DNA from 3 places in the Leuconostoc sp. XM4 genome. Region 2 is predicted to be linked to each of the others. Evidence: riboswitches for the same ligand, from Rfam matches in the RefSeq annotation. Region 2 holds a riboswitch; each other region holds the start of a gene.
What was found. Region 2 has a riboswitch for lysine ahead of lysA (diaminopimelate decarboxylase). Riboswitches for the same ligand answer to the same signal wherever they lie in the genome.
Positions count from the first base shown of each region.

Region 1 (5,264 bases), 850 kb from region 2:
TGTTTGGTTGCCGACCAAGTGACCCCATTATCATCAGAATGTTCATAGCCTGTGCTTCCCTTGTGGAAACGGTATAGGTTTGCACCGTAAGCATGGGCTGTTTCCTGACTATAAGTGAAGTCAATGGGGGACTTAACAGAAATTCCCCCAACTTGAGTAACCATTTTTTCCAAGCCGGACATATTAACTAAGGCATAAAAATCAATAGGAATGTTTAAGTAAGATTCTACAGTTTTAATGGCAGTTGCCGTTGAACCATAGGCGTAGGCTGCATTTATTTTTTGAGGGAAAGTACTTTCGTACCCCGGAATAGAAACCATTGCATCACGAGGGATAGAAATCATTGTTGTTTTTTTTGTCTTGGGGTTAACAAGAAGCAACATCATTGAATCGGTACGTCCTTTGTATGTACGTCCTAATTCACCGGTATCCGTTCCAAATAACAAAATAGACAAGGGCTTTCCACTTTGAACAACGCTTGAGACGTTTCGGGATTTAGTGACGCCACTGCTCTTGTATGTTTTATCAATTGCTGATTTAGTATTATGGATAGCCATCCAAGCAAATGTGCCTGACACGATAAGTAAGAGACCGACAATAAGCAAGATAATATTTCGTAGTCTGTGACTACTTTTTGAATAGCGATCAATTCTGGACTTAACTGCAGTTTGTTTATTTTTTTTCATAACGGTCTCTCGATTGTTTTGGCCAATGAAATATGGCGGTTTGTAAGATAATAAAGACAGCTACCGAGTTTTATCGATATACTACCATTTTTGGGCAACAAAGGCAAAAGGCTTGAAACTAACGATCAATCAAAAAATAGTAACCAGTGTTCTCACCATATTTTGAGATTATTCATCTAGCAATAATTCATCTGCCATGTATAGATATTTAAGGGCACGACTAAAAATATCGGCAAAAAACCAACTGATAGTAATGATATCGGACCAAGTTAAAGTCAAGATTAAATTTTAACCATATCAGCTTTTTTTTATAATTATATCTCATATAATGCTACAATTATTAAGAGCTATAAGCAAATGAGTTTGTAGAAATTTAATATTTGGGAGAATGTGAGCAAGCGGGGTCAATTGAGCATATTGAATATGCTTATCCGTATCATCACAATTATAAACAATGTTAATTCCACCGGATAAATTAAGAAAAATTTTAATCATTACCTTTGGCATTATTTTTGTTTTTTTAGGTATTCAAGTTAGATTTCATATGATATTTATGCAAGTTCTGGACGCGACTACAGATTTTGCAGTAAACAATATTTTATCGTTGAAAATACCCCTATACTTAGGGTTAGGTAATCTTTTTTCCCATTATTGGGTCGTCATCCCATTGATAGCGGTTATGGTAGCATTTCTTTATTTAATAAATTACAAAATTGCTGCCTGGTGGTTTGCCATTACACAACTTGTTGCGATGTTGCTGACATGGGTTATTACAATTATTTTGCGCATCCATTGGCAGGATGGTCCTAAAATAGGTGAAACTATTCCTAACTTATTGTTGGTGTGGTGGTTGCAATTGCTCTTACTGCTAGTCATTATTATGCCACATTTGGTTAAGTCGAGAAAAATTCAAGTGATGATCAATATTTTAATTGGTTTATTTTGGTTATCAATTATGTTAGCCCGTATTCAATCTCATCATATGGCATTGACTAGTGGCTTGGGAGCAATTACCTTTGGTTATTTTTGGTGGCAGTTTAGTGCACAACAATATTATAAACGGGCGCGACATTGGCAAAAGGTACTTGAAATTGACGGGCGCGTGTAAGTGTGTTATTATTTTCATATTGTCAAAGAGGTTGCAGCCAACATGAGTCACATGAATGAGTCCGCCAGGATGTTGAAATCATGTAAAAGGGAAGGTTGCCGAAAGGGTTAACAGGCAAGATAACCTTTGGGCTAGTGATTAAGAGTTGCTAGACTGTCGCAGAAATGCGGTGCGCTTTGAAAAGTGATTATATAATGACTTTTTAAACCTCTTCCTGTTTGCTAAGGAGAGGTTTTTTTATTTTGAGAAGGAGATTTTATGTCTGAACATAAAGGGCACATACAGCGTAATTTAAAAACGCGCCATGTGTCAATGATTGCATTAGGTGGTTCAATTGGAACGGGCTTATTCGTAGCTTCGGGAGCCACTGTTGCGCAAGCAGGTCCTCTGGGTGCTATTGTCGCTTATTTAGCTATTGGTGTGATGGTTTATTTCTTAATGACTTCGCTGGGTGAAATGGCTACTTATTCACCAACTTCAGGTTCATTTTCCGACTATGCTGGTAAATATGTTGACCCAGCATTGGGATTTGCCATGGGATGGAACTACTGGTTTAATTGGGCTATAACATTAGCTGTCGACATTGTGGCAGTTGGCTTGGTGGCTGAATTTTGGTTTCCAAATACACCAGGGTGGATATTTTCCGCGATTGCTTTATTACTTATCTTCTTAATTAATATTTTTTCAGTTGGAACTTTTGGAGAAGCTGAGTTCTGGTTGTCGATGATTAAGGTAGTAACTATTATTGCCTTCTTGATTGTTGGTCTGGCTACTATTTTTGGTGTAATTCATTCTGACATCAATGTCATGAAGAACTTGTCGGTCGGTAATCACGGATTTGTTGGTGGACCTCAAGCTATCTTGTCAGTATTCGTTGTTGCTGGATTTTCTTTTCAAGGAACTGAGTTAATTGGTATTACTGCTGGAGAAGCAGAGGATCCTGATAAGTCAGTTCCCAAGGCGATAAATCAAGTGTTTTGGCGCATCTTATTGTTTTATATTCTGGCAATTTTTGTCATTTCCGCTCTGGTTTACTATAAAGATCCGCGCTTGTTGAGTTCTTCCACACAAAACATTGCGGTCTCACCATTTACAATCGTATTTAAAAACGCAGGAATTGCTTTTGCGGCTAGTTTAATGAATGCAGTTATCTTAACGTCAATTGTTTCGTCAGCAAATTCAGGTTCATATGCTTCTACACGTATGTTGTACGCTATGGCGCGTAAAGGGGATGCCCCTAAAATTTTTGCCAAGCTTTCAACTAGAGGGGTTCCAGTTGCAGCCTTAGTATTAACTACTGCGATTGGGTTATTAGCATTTATTGCTAACACCAAAGGGGGATCAGTTGCTTATACTTGGCTGGTCAATGCTTCTGGGTTAACTGGATTCATCGCTTGGGTCGGCATTGCTATCTCTCATTATCGCTTCCGAAGAGCTTATGTGGCGCAAGGAAAGAGTCTGTCTGATTTGAAATACAAGGCTAAGTGGTTCCCATTCGGTCCACTATTTGCGCTAGTGATTTCTATTGGTGTTATTATTGGTCAGGATCCGGACAGTTTTGCCCATCTAAATTGGGAAAAAATATTTGTGACCTACTTATCAGTTCCTTTGTTTGTAATCTTATACTTTTGGTACAAGGTTTCTCACAAAACGAAGCTAATTGCTCTAAAAGATGTTGATCTAAAACAATATAAATAAAGACATATAAAAAAGACACTACATCATTGTAGTGTCTTTTTTATATGAGCAATAACTTAACCGCGAACTACTAGGACGTCAACTTTAGCAGATCTCGTTACGAATTCAGTAACAGAACCAATAACTAAACGTTCTACAGCATTTAATCCAGTTGCACCAATAACAATCAAATCAGCATTGACTTCGTTAGGTACATCTTTAGCGATTAACGACTTGGGTGAACCATATTCGATTAGATAATCGACATTTTTAACACCAGCTTCAATTGCCTGTGCTTTGTATTTTTCTAAGCTTTTACGCGTTTCATCTGAAACTGCTTCAACCATTGTATCGTCAAAACTAGCCACATTTTGAAATGCACGGGTATCGATAACGTTTAAAATTGACAAGATGCCTTCATCACCAGCATCCAAGGTCAGTTCAATCGCGCGCGTTAATGCAGCTTCAGATTCTTTTGATCCATCCATTGGTACTAAAATCCTATGATAATTTGCTGTCATAATAACATCCCTTCTTGCAATATGCAATGCGTTCTTCTATATCTCTAGTATAGCGCTTTCATAATAAAATTAATAGTATGTTCTTTAACCTAATTAAACACTGGTTTTAATTTATACAAAAAAACGCCCACAAATGTGGACGCACAGGCTTAGCCCGGAACACTCAATTGATACCGTTAATCGCTACGCAGATTTTCCTCGAAATTATCGAGGTGGATGGTTCATCAAGATTGTCAGATTACCGAATGAAAGGGCATATCTTCTAAGTCCTGAATTCCCAACCGAAAATAAAAGTTGTAAGGAAAAAGCTGATGATGTAGCAATGCGTATATCTGAGGAATTCATATAGTATTATAACGCGAAAACTCGTTAACTGAAAGACTTGACTTTTTAGTTTAGCCCGTTTTCTTGTCGCAATTTTAGTGTCTGATAGACATCAAATAATTGTTGTTCAATTTTCGAATTACCTTTAGGATGAAAATACTGAGTGTTTGTCATTTTATCTGGTAAATATTGTTGAGCTACCCAATCATTATCATAGTCGTGCGGATATGTGTAATCTACACCGTGATTCAACTCCGAAGATCCCTTATAATGTGCATCTTTTAAATGATCAGGTATATCGTAAGATTTGCCATGACGAACATCACTAATAGCCAAGTCAATTGCTTTGTAGGCCGAATTAGATTTAGGTGAGAGAGAAAGTTCAATAATAGCATTGGCGATCGGAATTCTGGCTTCTGGAAATCCTAGTGTTTGCGCGGCTTGAATAGCAGTTACTGCCCGCTGAGCTGCCGGTGGATTTGCCAACCCAATATCTTCGTATGCAATAACGGTCAGTCGGCGTGCTAAAATCGGTAAATCACCGGATTCGATAATGCGGGCAGCGTAGTGTAACGCCGCATCGGTGTCGGATCCGCGAATTGATTTTTGTAGTGCTGAAATCACATCATAATGCGCATCCCCATCTTTATCTGCGGATAATGCTTTGCGTTGCACAGTCTCTTCAATGATTGGCAAACTGATATGAACGACACCCTTTTTATCTGCTTTTGTTGATAAAACCGCTAATTCTAAACCATTTAAAGCACTGCGTAAATCACCATTTGTTGCTCGCGATAACTGTAACATAGCGTTATCATCGAGAACGATATTGTATTGCCCAAGGCCTTTTTCTTTATCAGCAATGGCTCTTTTAACAGCGCTTGTGATATCTGTTTCACTTAGACTGTTAACTTCAAATATTTGCGTTCTAGAACGAATAGCTGGTGT
Region 1 covers NZ_CP134507.1:1,817,237-1,822,500, reverse strand. The annotation lists gene RHP64_RS09200 (LCP family protein) at 1-686, opposite strand, end outside; gene RHP64_RS09195 (hypothetical protein) at 1,366-1,794, shown strand; lysine riboswitch at 1,812-1,979, shown strand; gene RHP64_RS09190 (amino acid permease) at 2,053-3,492, shown strand; gene RHP64_RS09185 (universal stress protein) at 3,549-3,992, opposite strand; gene RHP64_RS09180 (replication-associated recombination protein A) at 4,383-5,264, opposite strand, start outside.
Region 1: it holds a riboswitch for lysine, as region 2 does, so the genes downstream of both, RHP64_RS09190 (amino acid permease) here and lysA (diaminopimelate decarboxylase) in region 2, are expected to answer to the same signal.

Region 2 (5,264 bases):
TCGGATGCATCAGCGATAGCTTTAAAATGTGCAATCATACCAGATTGACTTGGCTTATTATAATACGGTGTTACTGCCAAGATGCCGTCAATATGCTCGATTTTGCTTAAAGCTTTGGCTGCTTCTACGGATTCCTTTGTATTATTGGAACCTGCATTAGCAATTAAAAGTGCACGATTACCAACCTGTTTTGCAATAAACCGTGTCAACTCTACTTTCTCTTCAAAAGACAGTGTTGGAGATTCACCTGTTGTTCCTGCAATCACAAATCCTTGCGAACCATGATTTAACAGGTGTTCAATTAATTTCTCTAATGACTCATAATCAATCTCATCGTTTACTGTAAAAGGCGTAATAATTGCCGTAATTAAATTAATTCCTTCGTACATGCTTATTCTCCTTGTGACATTCGCCACTCAATAAAATCTTTCAAAGCATTAAATCCTGGCAACAAAGCTGCTTCATCGATGTTTAACTTGGCACTGTGCAGTGAATGATTGTCATTAACACCCAGCCAAAGCATGACACCAGGAATATGTTGCAATATGTAACCAAAATCCTCACCTGTCATCGCAGGTTTTGCTTCTTCAAAAGCAATGTCTTGACGCTGTTCCATGAAACTCAGCAAATTGTTAGCTAAGTCAGGATTGTTTTCAACAGGCAAATAACTTCCTGTTTCAAGGCGAACATTAATCTTGACCTCATTTGCCAACGCCACACCTTCAACGATTTGGCGAATTCGTGTTGTCATTTTATCCAAGCCATCTTTGGTCATACTACGAACTGTTCCGGCAAGATGCACCGTGTCTGGAATAACATTATTTGTAAAGCCGCCGCTAATCATTCCAAGACTCACTACACCACCTTCTATCGGATCAACGTCACGCGATACAACAGTTTGTAACAACATAATTAATTCAGCCGAAATGACAATTGGATCCTTACCTAAGTGGGGATAGGCCGCATGACCACCTTGCCCATGGATGTCAATTTCGAGCTCGGCCGTTCCAGCAAATAAAGTGCCCGCTAAGGTACTCAAAGTTCCAGCAGGTAAATTAGGCTGATCATGAATGCCGTAAAATTCATCAGGATGCCACTCACCTTCAAAGATTCCTAAATCAACCGCTAATTTGCCACCACTTTTTGACTCTTCAGCCGGTTGGAAAAAGACAATTAAATTGTCTTTAGGTTGATGCTCACTAAAATACTGAACTAATCCCAAAGCTAAAGACATGTGAACATCATGACCACATGCATGCATAACACCTTTATGTGTTGATTCAAATGGCAATCCAGTATCTTCTGTAACTGGTAGCGCGTCAATATCAGCACGATATCCTACCGTCCGGCTTGGGTCAGTCCCAGAAAATTTCACAAGCAATGCCGTAGGTAATTCTTCTACTTGACGTATTGTCATAAAATTAGTTTGCCAAGATTGAATCTTTTCTAACAAATAACGATGCGTTTTAAATTCCGCTAAAGCAAGTTCTGGAATTTTATGTAAGTCACGCCGATAGGTTTTCAAATCTTCTTCACTAACTGGCATTATAAGCCTCGCAATGCGTCAATTAACGCAGTCTTTTGTTGCGTCTTCGAATCAATCTCCTTAATGACTTTTGCAGGAACACCCGCAACTACTGTATTGGCTGGTACATCCTTTGTGACAATCGCTCCAGCCGCAACTACTGCGCCGTCACCGACCTGTACGCCTTCAATAACGACGGCATTAGCGCCAACTAGAACGTTATTTCCGATACGAACAGGTTGGGCAGATGCTGGCTCAATCACACCAGCTAATACCGCGCCAGCACCAATATGAGAATTTTCACCAACAATGGCACGGCCGCCAAGTACAGCACCCATATCAATCATTGTGTTAGCACCAATCTCTGCACCAATATTAATCACTGCGCCCAACATAATCACCGCATTGTCACCAATTTCAACTTGATCGCGAATAATGGCACCTGGTTCAATGCGAGCATTAATTTCTTTTTTATCAAGCAAAGGAACGGCAGAGTTACGTGAATCATTTTCAATAAATACATCTTCTGATGGTAGATTCTTAATTAACAATTCAATTTCAGACCAGTCGCCAATTAATTGTCCAAATGACTCATTTCCAAATTGTTGCACAGTATCTGGTACTTCAGTTGCCAATGTGCCTTTATATGTAACTTTTACTGGGGTAATTTTTTTTGCATTTGCAATGAAATTAATTAGTTTTTGTGCTTCGTTTTCAGCCATGTTATTTATCTCCTAGAGTATAATCCTGATCTAAACTGATCATGTGTTCAAAAGTTTCACGTTCAACAACGACTTGATGTTGACCATTTTCCACGAAGACAACGGCCGGTCGTGGATTTCGGTTATAATTTGAAGCCATTGCATACCCGTACGCACCTGTTGCAAGCACAGATAAAATGTCACCAGGTTTTGTCGCCGGTAATTCTTCCTGCCAAACCAATACGTCACCTGACTCACAATATTTACCAGCAATCCGCACAATTTCTTCACTTTTAGCATTTGGTTGATTGGCTAAAACCGCTTCGTAATTTGCTTGATAAAGTGCTGGACGAATATTATCTCCCATACCACCATCTACAGCCAAGTAATTTCTAATTCCCGGAATATCCTTACGCGACCCAACTGTATATAGGGTTTGTCCGGCTGGTCCGACAATCGAACGACCAGGTTCAATCCATATTTCTGGCATTGCCCAATCGTACTGTGTAGCCTTTTCTTTCAAAACACGGATAATAGCATCCGCAAACTCGCTTTCTGGCAAAGGTTGATCCTCATCAGTATAACGAATACCAAATCCACCGCCAGTATTAATGACTTCTGGTTGCCATCCCCATGAGTAAGCAGTATCTGCTAATAGTGCTGCATTTTTCTCAAATCCAGTCACATCAAATATTTGAGATCCAATATGCGCATGTAAGCCACGCAAATGAAGATGGTTATCTTTTATTGCAATATCATAGGCCTGCTTCGCTTGACCTGTTTGTAAATCAAAGCCAAATTTACTATCTTGTTGACCAGTACTAATAAATTCATGAGTATGAGCTGAAATTCCTGGTGAAATACGTAGTAAAATATCTTGAATAACATTTTTTTCCGCCGTAATTTCTGACAGTATCTGTAACTCAAGAAAATTATCAACAATAATTGTTCCCACACCATTTTCAACGGCCATCACAAGTTCATCATAACTCTTATTATTACCATTAAAACTAAGATGCTGAGTTGGAAAATCAGCTTTAATTGCTGTGTATAATTCCCCACCAGACACGACATCAGCGTGAATATTTTCTTGAGCTGCCACCTGATAAATTGCTTTAGTAGCAAAAGCTTTACCAGCATAACTCACTACATATGGGACATTTTCTTGTTCAAAGATACGCTTAAACGCTCTCATTGTCTTACGAATAAGTGTTACATCGTAAACTGCTAACGGCGTGCCATATGTCTTTGCCAGTTCGATTGTATCAACACCATCAACTGTCAGATGTTGCTTTTCATTTATTGGATACGTCATCATTTCCCCTTGAATTACACAAAAAAACCCTTTGATAGGTTCGCAAAACGGACTTATCAAAGGGCATTGTTAGCATTTTTGACAGTTTCCATAGCTCACCGCATCTCTGCGACAGTCTAATAGCTCTTAACTATTAGCCCAATCAAGGTCATTTGTAGACACCCTTGATTTCGGCGATATCCCCTAAGCTTACTATCAATTGCTACAGCAACTCCGGTAAGTGTATTGTCAATCGCGACCTCTATGTGAAATAATTTTTATTCTGTCATTATTATGACTGAATCATTATTGAATGTCAAGGTTTTTTCGTCTAATTCTTTGCTAGCAATCATGTGATTTTAAAAAGACGTTAATAATTTGTTCATCCGCGGTGCATAAATATCACCAAAGCGTGTAAAGTGAATTAGTATATAATAAAACTCATACCATTTTTCACGTTTTTGCCAGCCATCATCCAATGGCCATTCTTGCATATATTGATTATAAAATGACGGACTAAAGCCGGCAAACACTCTTGAAATCGCCAAATCATATTCCCGATCACCGTAGAACACGTTAGGATCAATAAATACAGGCTTACCTTGATCGTTAAACATAAAGTTTCCTGCCCAGAAATCACCATGCAGTAGTGATGGTTGAACTGTTTGCGCGTGATTATCATTTAATATTGTTTCACGTAATTTACTATAGTGATCACCACGTTGGGTAAGCCAAAAATTATTTTTTTGCGCTTGTGCCATTAGCGGATCCAAGCGTTGTTTCACAAAGAATTCAGCCCAAGAAGATTGCCAAGTATTATTTTTAGGCACAAAATCTACTAAGTTATCACTATCAAATCCAAACTTTGGCGCTGTAGCTTGGTGCATTTTAACCAGCGACTTTGCTAATTCTTGTTGTGACCCATTTCCTTGATTAATCCACGTCAAGACTAAGTAGGCGTGCCCTTGTAACTGTCCCTGTGCTAAAACGGCTGGCACAGTCACCACTTCCCCCAAAGCCTTCAAGCCAGCAACTTCATGATCAAAAAAACTTGCTTGAGCATTTTGTTGAATCTTTAAAAAATAGCGCTGGTTATTCGAATAGATTGAAAACGCCTCGTTAATGTCGCCACCACGTACCTTTTCTAAGTCGTGTGGTTTTTCAAGTCCCAAACGAGTAACAAAATCGTTGCCTAAGTCCATATTATCCTCCAAAATTTATTATCGGAACAAAAAAACACAATTTTCATTACGAAAACTGTGTTTTTGGCAAAATAATACCCTTATTATCGACAAATTTATTCAATTGTCTCACAGGTATTATCATCTGATTGTAGTGTATCATAATATTATACAGACGTCACTACTTTGTGTACTTCTCTACTGTTAGCTGATGACTGGTAAATTGGCTGCAATTAAATCGTTAGTTACATCCACAAATTTTTCATCGTTCAAACGCAACAAACGCCAATCGTATTCCCTATCATTATCAAATTCATCAATATATGGTTCAAACTCACCTTCAGTTTGTAAAATCAGATAGCCTGCAAAAGCATCCGAAAATTCACTTTCAGTGCTAATAACACGTACTAATTGATTATTAGAAAAAAATCCGATGGCTAACTGATCATTATTCCACTGACCTTCAAAGGCCCACTTTAAAGTAATCCAATCTGAAAGTGTTATTCCTAGGTTCAATAGATAATCCACAGATAAACGAATGTGGATTGGATGCTTGCTGGATT
Region 2 covers NZ_CP134507.1:628,484-633,747, reverse strand. The annotation lists gene dapA (4-hydroxy-tetrahydrodipicolinate synthase) at 1-389, opposite strand, end outside; gene RHP64_RS03295 (N-acetyldiaminopimelate deacetylase) at 392-1,546, opposite strand; gene dapD (2,3,4,5-tetrahydropyridine-2,6-dicarboxylate N-acetyltransferase) at 1,546-2,247, opposite strand; gene lysA (diaminopimelate decarboxylase) at 2,249-3,541, opposite strand; lysine riboswitch at 3,625-3,793, opposite strand; gene RHP64_RS03280 (fructosamine kinase family protein) at 3,880-4,722, opposite strand; gene RHP64_RS03275 (hypothetical protein) at 4,906-5,264, opposite strand, start outside.

Region 3 (5,264 bases), 760 kb from region 2:
ACTAATTCATCTTTCCCTTGACCACCCGAAAAAATGATAGTTGGATACTCTGACATTTTGGTTGCATCTTTAACAGCTGCCTGAATACGATTACCAACAATTCGACCAACATATTGTCCATCAACTAACCCACCGCCTAAGACAACAATCGGACCACGGATTGGTCGTTTAACCACCAATCCATACAAGATACTACTGCTAATAAACTGTAAAAATTGCCAAAGAACGTACAGTGACAACCATGGGATAACAACGAGAATGGGTTTTAAAGATATTGAAAACCCATCATTCAGAAGCCAAATGCCAATATCAGCACTAGCATACACAAGCAACACTAGTGGGAAAACTAACTGCTGTAGGCTATGTTGCCATTTACGCCAACTTTGAAAACTGTGATAGGCCAGTGTAATCACCAAAAACAGACCCGCAATATTCCCCCATTTAACGAACAGCTTAGCTTCATTAATTATATGAACAACTGATATACTTGGAAACTGAATCACCTGCAGACCAATAAATAAAAAAATCACAATAATCAATACATAAAATCCCAGTCGTAAACTTGCTGGGTTAATCCTGATTTGATGCCAAAGTAGCCAAGAAAACATACTTATAGCTAAAGTTAAAATTGTTAGAATTGCTATCATAAAGCTATTGTAACACGTTGCTTTTACACACAGTTGTGCCACCGCTTTTTGAGATATAAAAAGAGCGCTGAACGCTCTTAAAAAAATTTATGCTGTGATAAACTTATTTGCTGCGTCTTCTGGGACTCTGACCAAGTCTAAGTCAACAAGACGTTCTGCAATTTGCACTGTATTCCAAGCAGCACCTTTAAGCAGGTTATCTGAGACAACCCACATATGGAAACTATCATCATTTTCCAAATCGGGACGCACACGGCCGACGAATGTTTCGCGTTTTCCTTCGGCATTAATTGGCTGTGGGTACAACTGTTCCTTTGGATTGTCTTCCAAAACAACACCTGGGGCTTCACTCAGAATCGCTTGAATATCAGCGGCTGTCGCTCCTGATCCGGCATCCGTTTCAAAATAAACAGTCTCGCCATGACCAATAGGAACAGGTACCCGGACCGCTGTTGCTGTCACTTTAACTGCTTTAGAATTTTTATCACCGAACATAATTTTTTTAGTCTCATGAATCATCTTCCATTCTTCATGAGTGTAACCGTCTTCTTCAAAAACATCTATTTGTGGCAGTAAATTATAAGCTAGGGGATAATGATGCTTAGCACTTTTAACCGGCAAAATCTCAGCATGCATTTCTTTACCAGCATTGTGGGCATCAGTTTCTGAAACTAGCTCTTGCCATGCAGATTGTCCCGCACCAGAAGCAGCTTGATAAGTTGACACGATAACACGTGTCAAACCATATTTAGCTTTAATGGGCGCTAGAGCAACAACCATTTGAATCGTTGAACAGTTAGGGTTGGCAATAATTCCTTGGTGTTGTTTCAAATCTGCTTCATTAACTTCAGGAACAATTAACGGGACATCATCATTCATTCGCCATTGGCTTGAATTATCAACAACCACAGCGCCGCGTTTCACAGCTTCGGGTGCAAATCGTGCTGAAACTGAACCACCACCGCTAGCCAAAACTAAATCAACCCCATCAAAACTTTCTGGAGTTGCTTCCTCAACAACCACGTCTGTACCTTTAAATTGAAGTGTCTTACCTGCTGAACGTGACGAAGCAAGCAATTTTATATTCTTCACGGGAATCGTTGATTGCTCTAATTGTTCAATAAGTCGTGTGCCCACAGCACCTGTTGCGCCAAGAATGGCAACACTATATTCTCTAGTCATTATCTTCTCCTAATCTACTAAAATACGATGTATTCTATCTTGTAGTCCTGTTGTGATTTCCCAGGGCGCCAAACCTGCAAACTGTGCAACGTCCTCGATTGTATTCTCTAAGTCTCCATCTTGACCAATAAAGGTTACCGTTGTACCTTCTGGATATTCACGAGGCAAACGTATCATTAACTGATCCATTGCTACTTGCCCTACAATAGGGGCGTATTGACCGTCAATAATAACCTTAAATCCCATTAATTTGCGTAGCCAACCATCCCCATAACCAATAGGAACAGTGCCTATCCACTCGTTTTGAGTTGTCGTATATTTGTGTGAATAACTAATACCTTCACCAGCAGGTAAGCGTTTAACAAAATTTACCTCGCTCCGAAGGGCCATGACGGGTTTCAGGTTACGTCCATCTGCTAGTTCACCACGAGAGGGCTCAATCCCATAAAGCACCGTTCCTACGCGGACAACCTCATGGGGAACCTCTTCTGCGTGATACATTGCAGCACCCGAATTAGCAACATGATAATACTTTGGTTTTGGCAAGTCATCCGTCAATTGATGCCAACGTGTTAATTGCTTTTGGAAGTACCTGGTATCTGATGAATCAGATTCGGCAAAGTGCGTCGATAGTCCAACATATTCAAACTTATTAGCATGATCCAAAACAAACTGTATCGCTTTCGCTAAAGTTTCACGATCTCTAAACCCAATTCTACCCATGCCAGTATCGATACCTAGTGTAACAGGTAATCGCTGTTCACCAGTTAACTGATGTTCTGCTTTCTCCAGCCAGTCCAATGAAACAACAGTTGCCATGATATGCTGGACAGCCATTAGTTCAACATACTTTACCTGTGAAATACCTAAAATTAAAATTGGTGCGGTTATGCGCTCATGCCGCAGTGCAATAGCTTCATCAAGAACAGCTACACCTAAGCCATAAATACCTCCTGCCACAGCAGCTTGAGCCATAGGAATCAAACCAAATCCATAGGCATTTGACTTAACGGTCAAAAAGACTTTGTCTGCACCTGATACATTTTTAACGGTCGTTATATTATGTTCAACAGCGCTCTTGGAAACTTCAAGACGTGTTGGACGTGTTATTGCCTCTACCATATGTTAGCCCATTCACAGATATTCTATGAATGCATACCTCCTCTATTAAAAAATCCACAGCGCACAAGTAGCAGCCATGGATCCCAATTAATTGCAATCTATAACATAGCACCCCGCTTACGCGACAGTCCAACGATTTTTCACCGATTGGCCCAGCTACTTGGTGTCACAGCACCAATGCTTCGGCTACATCCCCTTTAACCTGTTTCATTGTGCCTGTAAGCACTCCGCAAGCGACTAATGTCAGCAGCAACCTCTATGATTCTTAAATTGTTATTATTGTATTCTAATTTTTTTTATTTGTCAAATTCAATATTTTTACGCTTGTTTGATTGATAACACTGTCAAATCACCGTATAATGAATTTAATAACTTATGAAATGATGGGAACTATGACGCGACTTGTTACAGCTACAGAAATGCAGCAAATAGATAATTACACGATTGAGACTATTGGTATGCCACAGGATGTATTAATTGAACGGGCCGCAATGGCAGTGCTTGATGTTATCGGCGCCGGTAGATTCGATTTGAGTCATGTGTTAGTACTAGCTGGTCTTGGTAATAATGGTGCTGACGGCGTAGCAATCGCTCGTCTCTTGTACGCTCAAGGCGTAAATGTCTCATTACAATTTGTCGGAAACGTTAGCCGTGCGAAAGACAGTGTGAAACGGCAACTGGCAATCATTGAAAAGCATGGCTTAGTTCGTTCTGAAAAAAGTGACTTTAATGAGGCAACTTTAATTATTGATGCGATATTTGGAGTTGGATTGAACAACGTTCTACCTGAAGGCTTACAAAAAATGATTAAAGCGGCCAACCACATTGATAAACCTGTCATTGCTGTTGATGTTCCTACTGGTATTGATGCAACAACGGGAGAGGTACGTGGCGCTGCTCTTAAAGCTCATACTACAGTCACTTTCGGCTTCACAAAGGTTGGTTTAACGCAACAGAATGGTTGTTACCTTTCCGGAAATGTTATTTTAAAAGATGTCGGGATGCTTATTCCAGATGATTTTGAATTCAGTTTACAGGAGACGCTACCTGTTGCATAGAATATAATACTTCACAATATAAAAACAGTTTATTAATGCCAACCTGGCATTAATAAACTGTTTTTTTAGTCAATATGTGTCACTTCATCGCCAATCAACAATTTCTTCTCCTTCTTTAGCAAACAATAACAAATCAGCAATTGATGTACGTTTTAACCGTTTCTTAAAATCTTTTTCTGCTTCATAGACAATAGATAGAACTTCTTTTGTTCCTTCAGCGACAGCAGTTTTGGCAGGAAACACGCGATCTGCCAATTGGGTAGAATGAATAAAGCTATCTTCTCCTTCAATCGCCTCATAAACATCCAATAACGTAATATCATTGGTATTACGAGCCAATTTGAAACCACCTTCCTTACTAGCGATCGCTTTTATTAAATTTGCAACAACTAATTTGCGCATTGTTTTTTTTAAGTACGATTCAGATACTTCTAAATGTTCACTTAAAACATGACTTTTAACAGGTAAGCCATCTTTTTGCAAAGCTAACATAACCAAGACAACCAAACTTTGTTCAACTGCACTAGACATTTTCATTTATTTTTCCAACTTCATTTCTTTATGTACGCAGTCTGCCGACTGCTTTTAAATTAATGCTTAAAAGTTAACTGATTATGGTTTAATTTCATTTGGTACACAAACCATGTTAGTACCATTGATATCACTCCTAAGGATAACAATACAGTTAAGTCTGATGCAACACTGCCACCCATAGAAATTGTTTCGCGGAAGGCATGGACAGAGTAACTCATTGGCATCCATGGATGAATTGCCTCAAAAAAACTGTTTGACAACTCAATAGGATAAGATCCTGCACTAGCACTCAGTTGTAATACCATCAAAACCAGCATAATCCCTGACCCTAGTTTACCAATTAGCACGTTAAACAAGACAACAAACTGATTGAACCCAAAGGATGCTGCTAAGGCTACAACAAATGTCATCGCTGGCCGCTGCGCTTCCATGCCATCCACTAAGAAGAGTAATCCAGTCATAATCAGTGCTTGTCCAATAAAAACTGGCGCATTAATTAACTGCTTATTAGCCCACCATGTGAAACCATTTTTTGGCTTTTTAGAAACCGTCATGAAATCAAATATGGTCGTAAATGTGATCATACCAACAAATAGCCCAACAGACATCATATATGGCGCCATTCCGGTTCCATTGTTAGGAACCTTTGATAAATTAGATGATTTTTGCTTGACTGGCTGTGATAATGCTACCACATTTGATTTCTTATTGTGTATGGCTG
Region 3 covers NZ_CP134507.1:1,905,762-1,911,025, forward strand. The annotation lists gene RHP64_RS09635 (YdcF family protein) at 1-647, opposite strand, end outside; gene RHP64_RS09640 (aspartate-semialdehyde dehydrogenase) at 735-1,829, opposite strand; gene alr (alanine racemase) at 1,839-2,951, opposite strand; lysine riboswitch at 3,050-3,218, opposite strand; gene RHP64_RS09650 (NAD(P)H-hydrate epimerase) at 3,344-4,009, shown strand; gene RHP64_RS09655 (Rrf2 family transcriptional regulator) at 4,094-4,546, opposite strand; gene RHP64_RS09660 (YhgE/Pip domain-containing protein) at 4,600-5,264, opposite strand, start outside.
Region 3: it holds a riboswitch for lysine, as region 2 does, so the genes downstream of both, alr (alanine racemase) here and lysA (diaminopimelate decarboxylase) in region 2, are expected to answer to the same signal.